4 regions of the Saccharobesus litoralis genome follow, and region 1 is predicted to be linked to each of the others. Evidence: predicted binding sites of a transcription regulator. Region 1 holds the regulator's gene; each other region holds the start of a gene.

Region 1 (3,187 bases):
ACTAACAACCTATTGAAATAAGCAAGTAGAATATACCACTATTTTCAGCTATTTATAGTCATGAACTTAACTTGCCATAAACTTAACAACAAACTTAATTAGTGATTGCTTGGTATAACTCTTGATTGGTTATAGCGTTTTTCACACTTTTAAGTACAGTTTTATCAGATAGTTTTTCGGCTATTAGTGCTAGTGACTTTAAGTGGTCTTGGCATTCAGACTCAGGGGCAAGTAATGCGAAGAAAACTTTGACTGGGGCATTGTCTATCGCGTCATAGTCAATGGCTTCGTCTGAGGTTAACAACAAAGCTAAACTTTTATTACAATTAAGACGACCATGAGGTAAGGCAATACCTTGACCTATACCTGTGCTGCCGAGTTTTTCACGTGCTAGCAAGGCATCAAGTATGTCTTGTTCTTGTATTTCAGTTTGCCCTAGCTGTTTAGCCGCATATTGGCTAATAACTTGAAGGATTCTTTTTTTGCTTTTAGCCGGAACTGCGCAAAATACGCAGTCCGGAGTGATTAGTTGTTCAATTTCCATTGAGCAGATTAATGACTCTTTAATTTTTCTTTATGTTTGATTACTTGCCTGTCGAGCTTGTCAATTAATGAATCAAGCGCTGCATACATATCCTGGTGATCGGACGTGGCAAATATCTCTCCGCCGTTAATATGCAAAGTCGCTTCCGCTTTTTGCACTAACTTTTCCACGCTTAGGATAACATATACATTGTTTATATGATCAAAATGTCGCTCTAGTTTTGCAAACTTTGTGTCGACATACGTTTTTAAAGCCTCGGTCACTTCTACATGGCGGCCAGTTAAGTTGATTTGCATAGGCTTTTCCTTCTATGGTTGCGAGCCCTAAAGTAGGCTCTTACGTTGGTTTGATGGTGGAATCGACAAAGCTTCTCGGTACTTAGCTATGGTACGGCGAGCGACTTGAATACCTTGTTCAGCTAACAGGTCGGTGATTTTACTGTCACTTAGCGGTTTAGCTGGGTTTTCAGCGGCTACTAATTTTTTAATCAATGCGCGAATAGCGGTAGATGAACATTCGCCGCCATTCTCAGTGCTGACATGGCTGGAAAAGAAATATTTTAGTTCAAAAATACCGCGCGGCGTGTGCATGTATTTTTGTGTAGTCACACGTGAAATTGTCGACTCATGCATTTCAACTGCTTCGGCAATATCGTTTAACACCATAGGCTTCATGGCTTCATCACCATACTCAAAAAAGCCTTGTTGGTGTTCAACAATGCAGTTTGCGACCTTGAGTAAAGTATCGTTACGGCTTTCCAAACTTTTAATAAACCACTTTGCATCTTGCATATGAGAACGAATAAATTGAGTGTCCGCTGAATTTTTCGCAGTGCGACTTAATGCAGCATATTCTTGGTTTACTTTAAGTTTAGGCACACTTTCCGGATTTAGCTCAACAATCCATGAATCTTTTTCTTTGCGCACTGAAACATCCGGGACAATATACTGTGCTTCCTCCGCGATGACTGCATTGCCAGGGCGAGGGTTGAGTGAATGAATGAGTTTCATCACTTCCCGCAGTTGATCTTCTTTCAACCGGCTTTTTCGGCTTAAGGTTCGATAATCTCGATTGGCAAGTAAGTCGATATGATTGGCTATGATTTGTTTAGTTTCTTTAAGCCAAGGCGTCTCTGGGCTAAATTGATTGAGTTGTACCAGTAAGCATTCTTGCGCGGTTCTTGACGCAACACCAATAGGATCAAATAACTGAATGCGTTTCAGTACAGCCTCAACTTCGTCTAGCTCAACTTCGTCATCGCCCATACTCTCTAATATATCTTCAGCGCTAACGGTTAAATAACCGCTGTCGTCTACCGCATCGATAATTGCGGTGGCAATTGCCTGATCGGTTGGTGAGAATGGGGTCAGGTCCATTTGCCAATACAAGTGGTCACGGATCGTTTCAGTGGTTTCGCCTTGGTAAATTGTATCGTCTGCAACAGAATAACTTGAGCTTTTAGCTGCTGGGCTGGCACCCTGGGATAGATGGTCATCCCAAGTGGTATCTGTGACTAATTGGTCTGGAATTTCTGTCCGCTCTAGTTCTTGTTTGGTATCGGCAATAGGCTCTGGCGTGTCGTCATAGCCATTTAGCAGGTTAGATTCTGGCTCCTTGATTGAATCTAAGCTTTCGTTGCTGTCAAAACTATCTTGTTCTTCATGTTCAAGCAGAGGATTAGCATCCATCGCATCTTGAATTTCTTGTTGTAAATCCAAGGTCGACAATTGCAGCAAGCGAATGGCTTGTTGCAACTGAGGTGTCATGGTCAGTTGTTGGCTAAATTTTAATTGTAACGATTGTTTCATTATCTAATCGGTTTATTGGCCACGGTTACAGGCTGGCTTACCATCATTAAAGTGTAAACTGTTCGCCAAGATACACTTCTCTCACTTGTTTATTTGCTAACACACTTTCCGGTTTGCCAGAGGCAATGAGATTACCTTGGCTAACAATATAGGCTGTTTCGCAAACATCTAGCGTTTCTCTTACGTTATGATCGGTAATTAATACGCCAATACCTCTGTCTTTTAAATGGGTAATAATCCTTTTTATATCGAGTACTGAAATAGGATCAACACCAGCAAAAGGTTCATCTAATAGGATAAATTTAGGGTCTGCAGCTAAAGCTCGGGCAATTTCTACGCGACGTCTTTCTCCACCCGATAAACTCATTCCTAAACTATCGACTATGTGTTCAATATGAAACTCTTGTAGTAATTCTGCAAGTTTATTTTCTCTTTGTTGGCTATTTAGTGCTTTGTTTGTTTCTAAAATAGCCATTATGTTCTGACGCACGGTCAATTTTCTAAAAATAGATGAATCTTGCGGTAAATAGCCAACCCCTAATCTTGCCCTTTCATGCATTGGGAAGTGAGTCATATCTTTGTCGTCTAGCGATACTTCTCCGCTATCAGCAGCGACTAACCCCACAATCATGTAGAAAGTGGTTGTTTTTCCTGCGCCGTTAGGGCCAAGTAGCCCGACAATTTGTCCAGAATTTACTTCAAGTGATACGCTTTGTACGACTTGTCTAGCTTTATATCTTTTGGCTAAATTTTTAGCGACGAGTTTGGTCATTTTTCTTTTGCTACCGGAGTTAACACAACGCGAACCCTCGATTCAGAGGCTTTGTCGGAAGAT
Region 2 (3,187 bases), 1.5 Mb from region 1:
AAGCTGGCATGATGCATAACTTTGAATTTGTCGCCGACTTGCAGGCCGTTGTCTTTTCCTAAGTTTATACGAATGGAATCGGGCGCGGCCTGCAATATTTTTGCGTTGGCGGCTTGGCATTTCAGTACAGAGTCTAACTCGCCTGTCATTTTTACTATCTGTTCTTGTACGGCTTGGCCATAATCTGAATCCCAAAAACGTCGACTGGTTGGGTCAACTGTACGGCGGTTATCAAAGGGCCATTGGGCTTGCATAACGTATTCTAGGCTTTGTATTTTTTCACCTGTGTAACCGTTGTAAAGGCGCAATTCCAGATCAAAATAGCGCTCAGCAGTCGATTTGAATAAACCATTCCAACTACTGGTGGTTGGCTCTTCTGTCATTGTCATATCACGTATGATACCCGCAACAATATATTGGCTATCGGTTTGATTAGCGACTTCTGCTAGTTCGTGTCGAGCTGAATAAACCCGATTTGTTGATTTGTTTTCAACAACATTCAAGCGGTTGTTAGCCAGCACTCTTATATCAACTTGAGTTGTGGCTGAACTTAAGCGTTTGAACAGTTTTTCAGTAAGCACTTTAGGAAACTCATAAACCGCACCGACTTTAGCATGGCTAGCATGTTGCAACTGTACCGGTAACAACGCGACGGATTTGCGATACTGAGAGGTAAAACATTGCCGCTCATCGGCAAAAATATCGGCCCGTAGGTTAACGAAAATTTTGCCGTCTTCCACGTATTCATTAAGAATTTGTATGTCGTTTACCGAGCCGCTGGCGCGCACTTCAAAGCTATCTTGGGTGAGTAAACCATTTGTCACTTGCTGCGCACTTTGCACAGTGGCACCGGCAAATAGTAATGCGTCTTTGACAGCGGAGCGCACTGCGTCTTGTCGGGCTAATTGTGTGTTGCCGCGTTTGATATGAGCCGAGCCGGTAGACTCGTACCAAGTGGCGTAAACCTTGCTGGGTAAAGTTATGGCCAGCAGACAAGTCACTAGGCAAGCTATGTGGCTAATTGCGGTATTAATAAGCCGAAGATCAAACCTTAAATTTTGCATAAATGAGCGAGCTCTTTTAGTCACTGTCAAAAAGTTGAACATAATGGTGTTCATTACTGATATTTGTCCTGTTAATGGAAATAGTGCCAAATTCATGCCAAATATCTAGGTTAGCTGCTTAATTTAATAGTAAATGGCATTATTGGAACAAAATATGCTTATCTGAGTTAAGAAAGCGACTTTTGCCGATACAGGACAAATTTATGACGCGGTTAATTAAGTGTTGGTTTGTAACAGGCGTAGCAGCGATTTTGTCTGCCTGTACTTTTACCAATACACACAGTTATCAGATGCCTAAGCCACCCGAGCATTCGGCAGAAAATTATTATGCGGCGCCTATAAGCGAATTGTCAGTTAAAGCTTATACCTATATGTTGGCTGATGAGTTATTACTCAATTTAAGTGCTAATAAATTGGCAGGTAAAATTTTAGTCACCAATTTTGTTGATCAAAAAACACGTTTAAATAATCCAGAATCAGGCCATCCGCTAGCCAGTTTAGGTGGACAATTGGAAGAAGGCTTTGTGTATGAATTAACCAAGCGAGGGTTTGCTGTGGTCGATCACAAACTAATGGAACAGGTTAAAGTGAATGAGCAAGGCGATAAAATATGGAGCCGCAATAAAAGCGAGTTAAAAAGTCGTGTTGATGCCCGTTATATTTTATCTGGCACATTAACTGAGCATGAACGCGGTGCGGTAGTTAACGTTAAATTAATTAAATTCAGTGAGCAGCAAGTGGTATCTGCTGCTCAAGGTTTTGTGCCTAGCAATGTGTTTTGGACAGAAGACAATATCGGGCTGCGTGATGGATTTTTACATCACAAAGGCGAGCGACGTAGGACATATTAATGAGGGTTTTATCGATGGTTAAAAATGCCTTTATTTTGCTGGTGCTTGCAGTGCTTTTAACCGCCTGTGAATCGTCAAGAATTAATGTCAATAAACACAGCGAATGGCAGTATATTTTGCCTGAAGAAGATTACGTTGTAACAGCAACTGGTTATGCGCCAATTCAAACCCAGTTGGGGCAAGATAAATCCACTAAAATGATCAAAGCGATTAAGGCTTCTAAACTGGATGCCTATCGAGAATTAACAGAAAAAGTATATGGCCATAAGTTAACCGGTGATACGCGCATTGCTGATTTAGTATTAGGCAATGAAAGTATTAAAACGTCAGTACGTGGGGTAATTAAAGGCGCGCGTATTGTTAAAACTTATCAGTTAGATGGTATATACGTGACAGAATTAGAGCTCAATTTACGAGATATTTACCGTATAGGAGCTTTCACTAATGGACAATCAAAAGCCATTAAAGCGAGGTATTTATAATGAAAAACTTAGCTAAAACTGCGGTTGCAATGGCGGTTGCTTCCATTGTTTCAGGCTGTCAATTAACGGATCAGGTGTTTCCGATAAATAAAAATGTACAGCCTAAAAGCTTGCAGCAGATCCAAGCTGAAAACCGATTAATTCGCTCTGAAGCGTTTGCAGGCCATAAAGATGCACAGCTAATGGGGCATTGGGCGCGTGATCCTCATCAGTATTTAACTCAGTATCACAGTAATATTTCTAGTGAAGCTAATTTACGGATTAGTGATTACGTAGAAGCGCTAGCGATTAAACTGATTAAAAACATGCGTTACGTGACAGAGCAAACACCAATTGCTGTTGCGAGTTTTGTGCCTGTGGATTCAAATTTAGAAGAGACTGATTTAATCGGTCTGCATTTAGCTGAGAATTTTTTACATGAAGCACAACAGCTGGGTTTATCGGTAATTGATTACAAATCAACCGGTACCATCCGTGTAACTGAAACGGGTGATTTTGGCTTAAGTCGTGACATTGATGAATTACGACAATGGCACCCAATTGAATATGTTTTAATGGGAACTTACACATTAAAATCACAAGGTATTGAAGTGCATGCACGCGTGGTGGGTATTGAATCTCGCGCTGTAGTGGCGAGTGCTCAAGGCTTTATTCCTCATTCTGCAACAGAACAAATACGCCACTTTAGTAAAAAAGATGGCATTACTATTTCACAAGGTTAAATAACCTAAGCAAAGGGTGGGGTGATTACCCCGCCAAAATCCTCACCACAAGCTACAATCTTAAGTTT
Region 3 (3,187 bases), 2.7 Mb from region 1:
TTAAATCATGATGAAATTGCTGGTTGTAGTCAGTATCGTCCGGTGCCACTTGCGCCTTAACTGCTTGGTCTTTTTCGACTGAGATAACCGCTGGGGTTTTGCGTAGTTGAAAAATAACCTTTTCAACTTGCTCATCGTCACTAACTGTCAGCTTTAAAAATTTAACCGCTCGACCATTAGCTGGCGCAAGTAATTTAACTTCTGTGGCAACCCCATCGACTAACCAGCTTTTATCCGGAACTTTTTGTAGCTGGCTGTTCCACTGTACAATTAAATCGGTCGCGGCATAGCTTGATGCCATCAACGACATCAAAGCGGCAGCCAGTACATTGTTAACTATTTTTTTCATGCTGACATTCCAGTTAGCGCAATCTTAAGGATTGTGGTTATTTTTTTATTGCGAGTTTTATGATGACAAAGCTTGCTCGGCATTATCACGCATAGTGCTGATCGCTTGTTGATAATCATCAGCATTAAAAATAGCTGAACCCGCTACAAAATAGCTAGCGCCAGCGGCTGTGATCTCAGCAATATTGTCAGTTTTCACTCCTCCATCGACACAAATATAACAATTAAGTTCCTTTTCATTAATTAATTGCTGTAGGCGTTTAATTTTATCAAGTGAATGCGGGATAAATTGTTGACCACCAAACCCAGGGTTAACCGACATAATTAAAACAAAGTCGAGCTCGTGTAAAACTTCATCTAACACAGATAATGGTGTACCTGGGTTAAGTACTAAACCGGCTTGAATACCGCGCTGCTTAATTAGCTGTAATGAACGGTGGACATGTTGGCTCGCCTCGGGATGAAAGCTAATCATATTAGCGCCGGCATCAGCAAATTGACTAATTAAATCGTCAACCGGCTCAACCATAAGGTGCACATCAATTGGCGCGGTAATGCCATAGTCGCGCAATGCGGTCAGAATGGCTGGGCCAAAGGTTAAATTAGGTACATAGTGATTATCCATTACATCAAAATGAATAACATCTGCGCCTGCGTCTAACACCGCTTTTACATCATCACCCAAGCGAGCGAGATCGGCAGACAAAATAGAAGGGGAAATTTGAATTTTAGGCATTGTCATCACTTGCACCATAAATGAGCACCAAGCACCAAAATAGCCCAGCGCGATAAACTGAATTAACTAACAACATTGTCTTTGGTTTTAATGCTCATGACAAGTTAAACATCGTAAACCCATGATAATTAAACAAAAAAAATAAAAGACACGATTTAATATAACTTATTGGCACATTGCCTGCTATGGCTCTTATGCTAATAAGCAATTTATAACTATTTGAATTTCATATTATTTATGGGGAGAAATAATGAAATTAACTAAAATCGCAGCTATCGTTGCAATCGCATCTGCAAGTTTTACATCAACTCACGCTGTAGCAGAACTTTCAGCTAACGTCGCGGCCACTTCAAACTACTTATGGCGTGGTATGGAGCAAACCGGTGGTGATGCAGCTATTTCAGGTGGTATTGACTACTCTCACGAGTCTGGTTTTTATGCTGGTACTTGGGCCTCAAATGCAACTTGGGGTATGGGTGAAGACTCAAATGGCAACCCTGTTGATGGCGAAATGGAAACTGAATTAGACTTGTATTTCGGCTACAGTGTAGGTGACCTAGACGTAGGTTTTGTATACTTTGCTTACCCAGACGCGAATGATGCGGCTATCGGTAACAATCCAGATTTCAGTGAGATTTATTTAAGTTATTCACTTGGTGATTTATCTTTAGGCTTCGCTGTGTTAGCTGACGCCGACGGTGCAGACTTTGGCGACTCTATTTACCTATCAGCTGATTACGCAGTTGAAGTGGGTAACGGTGCTGAATTAGCTTTTCATGCCGGTATGTACGACGGTGATTTCGTTGGCGAAGATTCACAAATCGATTTAGGTGTTTCTATCTCTAAAGATAGTTTCACATTTGGCGCATCTAAAATGGCATCTGATGACAATGGCATCGATGACGACTTAAAAGTTTACGTTTCTTACGCATTAGACTTCGAACTATAAAATAGCCTTATTGCAGTCTATACTGCAAACCTCTATTTTAAATAACGCTCACTCAGGTGGGCGTTTTTTTATACCCAAAAATCAATCCCTTATTCCTTCTTCGCCCCATTTTGGTGAGCGGCAGTCATTTGCCCTAAAAAAGTGTAAAAACTCTATATTGGTGAAGTAGATCACTTGAATTATCCCTTGATTAGCAATATGTTATAGGCGATTCAATTGTTAATTCGCAAGAAACAGCTTTGTAATAATTGCTTCATCAACTTAGTACACCTTGTACTAAGTAAATTGCTTAAATAAAAACAAGCGGTAATACGGAAAATTAACTTTCATATTCTAAGGTATGGGGAGAATAATGATGAAATTAACAAAAATTGCAGCCATCGTTGCTCTTGCATCAGCAGGTTTTACTTCAACTCAAGCTATGGCAGTAGAAGGCCTAAGCGCAAATGCAGCTGTAACTACTAACTACTTATGGCGTGGTCAAACACAATCTGACGACGGTTTCGCGATCCAAGGCGGATTAGACTATGCACACAAATCTGGCGGCTACGCTGGTGTTTGGATGTCTACTGTTGATTATGGTGACAAATTTGACTACGAATTTGATTGGTATGTAGGTTATGCTGGTGAAACAGCTGCGTTAACATACGATGTTGGTTATATTGAGTATGTTTATCTTGAAGGTTTTAGCAACGAAGATGGCTTAGACTTTAGTGAGCTGTACGGTTCAGTATCTTTCAAAGAATTGGAAGCATTAACTGTTGGTCTTGCTATTGGTGTTGACTCTGAAGGTGGAGCTGGTTTTGCTGACGATTATTATTTATCAGCTGACTATAGCTTCTCAATTCCAGCATCAGGCTTCTTTAAAGATGTTGAATATGCAGCTCACGTTGGCACTTACCAAAAAGATGCTGGTGGTAGTTGGAGCAATATCGGTGTTTCAGCTTCAAAACAAAACTTTACTTTAGGCCTTTCTAAAGCGACTAAAAATTCAGGTGATGACGGGTTCTTAGTTTACCTTTCATACGGTATGGATTTCGACCTTTCTGGTTTAGCTAAAAAATTCAAATAATTAACTTAGGTTAATATTGATAATAAATGCCTGCTTTATGCAGGCATTTTTGTATCTATTGCTTGTTACGCTATTGTTCTAA
Region 4 (3,187 bases), 1.6 Mb from region 1:
TCAATGTCATTAATATCAAAGTCATCTTGTTCTGCACTGTCTTGACTAGCAGGCTCTTCTTCAGTTAACCCAGCCCCTTCATCAAGTAATGCGTCGATATCAAAATCATCGTCTGCCACTTCGCTGTCAGTATCTGAGCCCTCAGCAACAGCAGCTTTTGGTAGGTCTTGTTCTTCTTCTAAGAAATCACCAAGATCAATGTCATCATCAACACCGTCTTCGTCAATAAGTTGGTTATCACCAGAAAGCTCTTCATCAAGTAAAGCATCAAGATCATCTTGATCTAAATCGCCACTGCCTGCACCGTCATCGTCTGCACCTTCCAGTAAATCTTCGACTGAATCGTCATCACCCGATAACAATGCATCAATATCATCTTGTCCAACGATAGAATCAAGATCATCATCATCGTCGTCACTTAAATCGTTTCCACTAAGCAGTTCATCTAGCTCATCTTGCGACAATTCTTGTGGAGAGCTTTCGTCTTCTCCAGCACTATCTAATAACGCATCAATATCATCATCGGCTACATCTTCTGAGCCTGAGTCGAGTAAGTCATCAATATCGGATTGATCGATCAAGCTATCATCGTCTTCATCCAGTGCTTCATCAGGTACACTCAGCAGATCGTCGTCATCTTCTTCATAAACCAGAATGTCGTCTAAATCGTCATCGAGTGAATCGGTCAGTAAATCATCATCGTCATCGTCTAACTGAATTGTGTCTTCATCTGGTACTAATTGATCATCAAGCTCATCCCCTAACAGCAAATCATCGTCACTGGTTTGCATATCCGACAAGTCTAAATCCGGCTCTTCCATCACTGGTGCTTCTGTAGCCGGTTTGTTATCAAATATAGGCTCTTCTTCTTTTGGTTTTTTCTTACGGAAAACAAACCAAGCAATCAAACCTAATACTAACCCACCTGGAATAGTCGCTGCTAAAGCGATATAGAGAGGATTCGAGCTAATAGTTGCCATTAGTGAATTAAGCGGATTGTTTGCGGCTTCTTCTTGCTCTATACGTTCCTTGGCAACTTCTTCATCTTTGCGTTCGACAAGCTCGGAAATTTGTTGACGCATTTCACTATCAGGGCTGAGCTCCTGTTTAAGGCTTCTCACTTCTTCATCAACTGATGCTAAACGGTTACGCAACCTTTCGTTTTCTTGCATCAATAATTGGGTGTTCTCAATCGATGCCGCATATTGCTCGCGCATCATTTGATAGGTTTTTAATTGCTCTTCACGCAAAGACTGAATTTCATTTTCCAGTTTTTTCTTCGCGGCTTCGACATCTGCTTGTTTAGCATTCGTTTGGCGTTTTCTTTCCGCAGGTGACGCTTTTGCTGCCTGAATACGGCGGTTTTTCTCCGCCCATATTTCATCGTCTAAATCGGATTTATTGCGCGCCGCAGTGCGATTAACCTTACGCATTGCCGACGTGGTGGGAATATCGAGAATAGAACCCGTACGAATATGATTTAGGTTGTTCTCTAAAAAGGCATTTGGGTTAGCTTGATAAATAGCTACCATCACTTGATAAGTGGATACACTGGTATCTGGCCGCACTTTTTCTGCTATCCGCCATAAGGTATCGGTAGCTAATACAGGGCCATAGGTTTTTCCACTTAAACCATTATCGGTTGCTTTGTCGCCACGAATACGCATACCTTCTGCATGAGCATCCGCAACAAAGAAATTACCAGTAGAAATGAATGGCGAATTGATCACTGTCACTAATGTACAGAAAACCAAAATTCGTCTTATCAAGCGCATGTTTTGAATCCTGAAACTGACGCGTTATTATCCTAACTTCGTCAAATGTTTGTCATGAAAGCGGTCTTTATTTACCTAAATGAATAAAATACGCCTTCAATCACCTAATTATTGCTCTTTTCGATGGTTAAGCAAACACCGTTCCAGCTCGTACTATACCCAATTTATATAAAGATGCTATAAATCAAGCAGGACCGAACTTATCGTCAAAAATGGTAGTTTTTTCAACGCTGATAGTCAAAGACCCTTTAAATGTAACCTTTATTGATTGCATTAACTAAATCTTGCGGTGTATCTATACCCGGCGGCGGTGTCTCATGGGCAATATCGACATGAATGGCTTCACCGTACCACAATACGCGTAATTGCTCTAAACTCTCTATTTGTTCCAATGCACTAGGCTGCCAACTAACATATTGCTTAACAAAGCCAGCGCGATAGGCATAAATACCTAAATGACGTAAATAATAGTCACCGATTTCTTGAGGCGCATCATTATTTAAAAATCGACTACGATCGTATGGGATCGTTGCTCGGCTAAAATATAGAGCCAGCCCATCCTTATTAGTTAACACTTTAACTGCATTCGGATTAAAAGCTTCTTCTACGTCATCTATTTTTACAGCTAAGGTTGCCATATTAATTTGTGGGCGTGCCACTAAATTTTCAGCAACTTGAGCCACGATTGCCGCGGGAATAAAAGGTTCATCCCCTTGTACATTAACGATAACCTGATCTTGCGCAATTGCCATTTTGTCAATGACTTCTGCAATACGCTCGGTGCCTGACTCGTGAGTGGCTGCTGTCATACACACTTGTCCACCAAACTGCTTAACTACATCTGCGATACGTGCATCATCAGTTGCAACCACTATTTGTTCAGCATTCGTTGTTTGACACTTTTCATAAACCCGCTGGATCATAGGTTTACCGTTAATGTCGGCTAATGGTTTTCCTGGAAAACGAGTCGAGCCATAGCGAGCTGGAATAACAATGCTATAACCCATACTATTTTTCCTTTTCTTCTAGCGAAAGTTGGCGGGCTTCACTTTCAATTAACACGGGAATGCCATCTAAAACCGGATAAGCCAAATTAACAGCTTTACTGACTAACTCATTTTTATCAGCATCGTATTCCAATTTACCTTTGCAAACTGGACAAGCTAATATTTCTAATAATTTTTTATCAAATGTCATATTTGGTTTTTAATTCAGTTAATTGGTTAATTAAATTGTTCTTAAATATGGGGTTAACCTTAGCTTCAATCGGCAGAAACCAAAAGTGTTGTTTGGCAAAATGACGACATTTTACTGCATCTTTTTCGGTCATAATAACAGGGCGTTGATGCGTAAAATGAAAATCAGCTTCTGTAAACTGGTGATGATCGATAAATTCCTTGCTATCGCCAATT

Evidence for each region. Region 1 encodes sigma-54, which starts transcription at its own class of promoters, with help from an activator protein. Its sites were predicted from a motif close to GTTGGCACGNNNNTNGNNT; they were not measured.
Region 2: a site for sigma-54 is predicted at 1,206-1,224, ahead of C2869_RS14265 (FlgO family outer membrane protein). Genes of this name have one in related genera too.
Region 3: a site for sigma-54 is predicted at 1,252-1,270, ahead of C2869_RS08680 (TorF family putative porin). Genes of this name have one in related genera too.
Region 4: a site for sigma-54 is predicted at 1,905-1,923, ahead of C2869_RS22680 (FimV/HubP family polar landmark protein). Genes of this name have one in related genera too.

Annotation. Positions count from the first base shown of each region.
Region 1 is NZ_CP026604.1:5,396,063-5,399,249, reverse strand. It holds gene ptsN (PTS IIA-like nitrogen regulatory protein PtsN) at 95-544, opposite strand; gene hpf (ribosome hibernation promoting factor) at 553-840, opposite strand; gene C2869_RS20625 (RNA polymerase factor sigma-54) at 868-2,352, opposite strand; gene lptB (LPS export ABC transporter ATP-binding protein) at 2,399-3,124, opposite strand; gene lptA (lipopolysaccharide transport periplasmic protein LptA) at 3,121-3,187, opposite strand, start outside.
Region 2 is NZ_CP026604.1:3,936,758-3,939,944, forward strand. It holds gene C2869_RS14260 (flagella assembly protein FlgT) at 1-1,160, opposite strand, end outside; gene C2869_RS14265 (FlgO family outer membrane protein) at 1,268-1,915, shown strand; gene C2869_RS14270 (LPP20 family lipoprotein) at 1,915-2,397, shown strand; gene C2869_RS14275 (FlgO family outer membrane protein) at 2,397-3,119, shown strand.
Region 3 is NZ_CP026604.1:2,477,682-2,480,868, reverse strand. It holds gene C2869_RS08690 (S8 family serine peptidase) at 1-349, opposite strand, end outside; gene rpe (ribulose-phosphate 3-epimerase) at 407-1,084, opposite strand; gene C2869_RS08680 (TorF family putative porin) at 1,332-2,033, shown strand; gene C2869_RS08675 (TorF family putative porin) at 2,386-3,105, shown strand.
Region 4 is NZ_CP026604.1:3,834,302-3,837,488, reverse strand. It holds gene C2869_RS22680 (FimV/HubP family polar landmark protein) at 1-1,775, opposite strand, end outside; gene kdsB (3-deoxy-manno-octulosonate cytidylyltransferase) at 2,024-2,782, opposite strand; gene C2869_RS13820 (Trm112 family protein) at 2,784-2,972, opposite strand; gene lpxK (tetraacyldisaccharide 4'-kinase) at 2,962-3,187, opposite strand, start outside.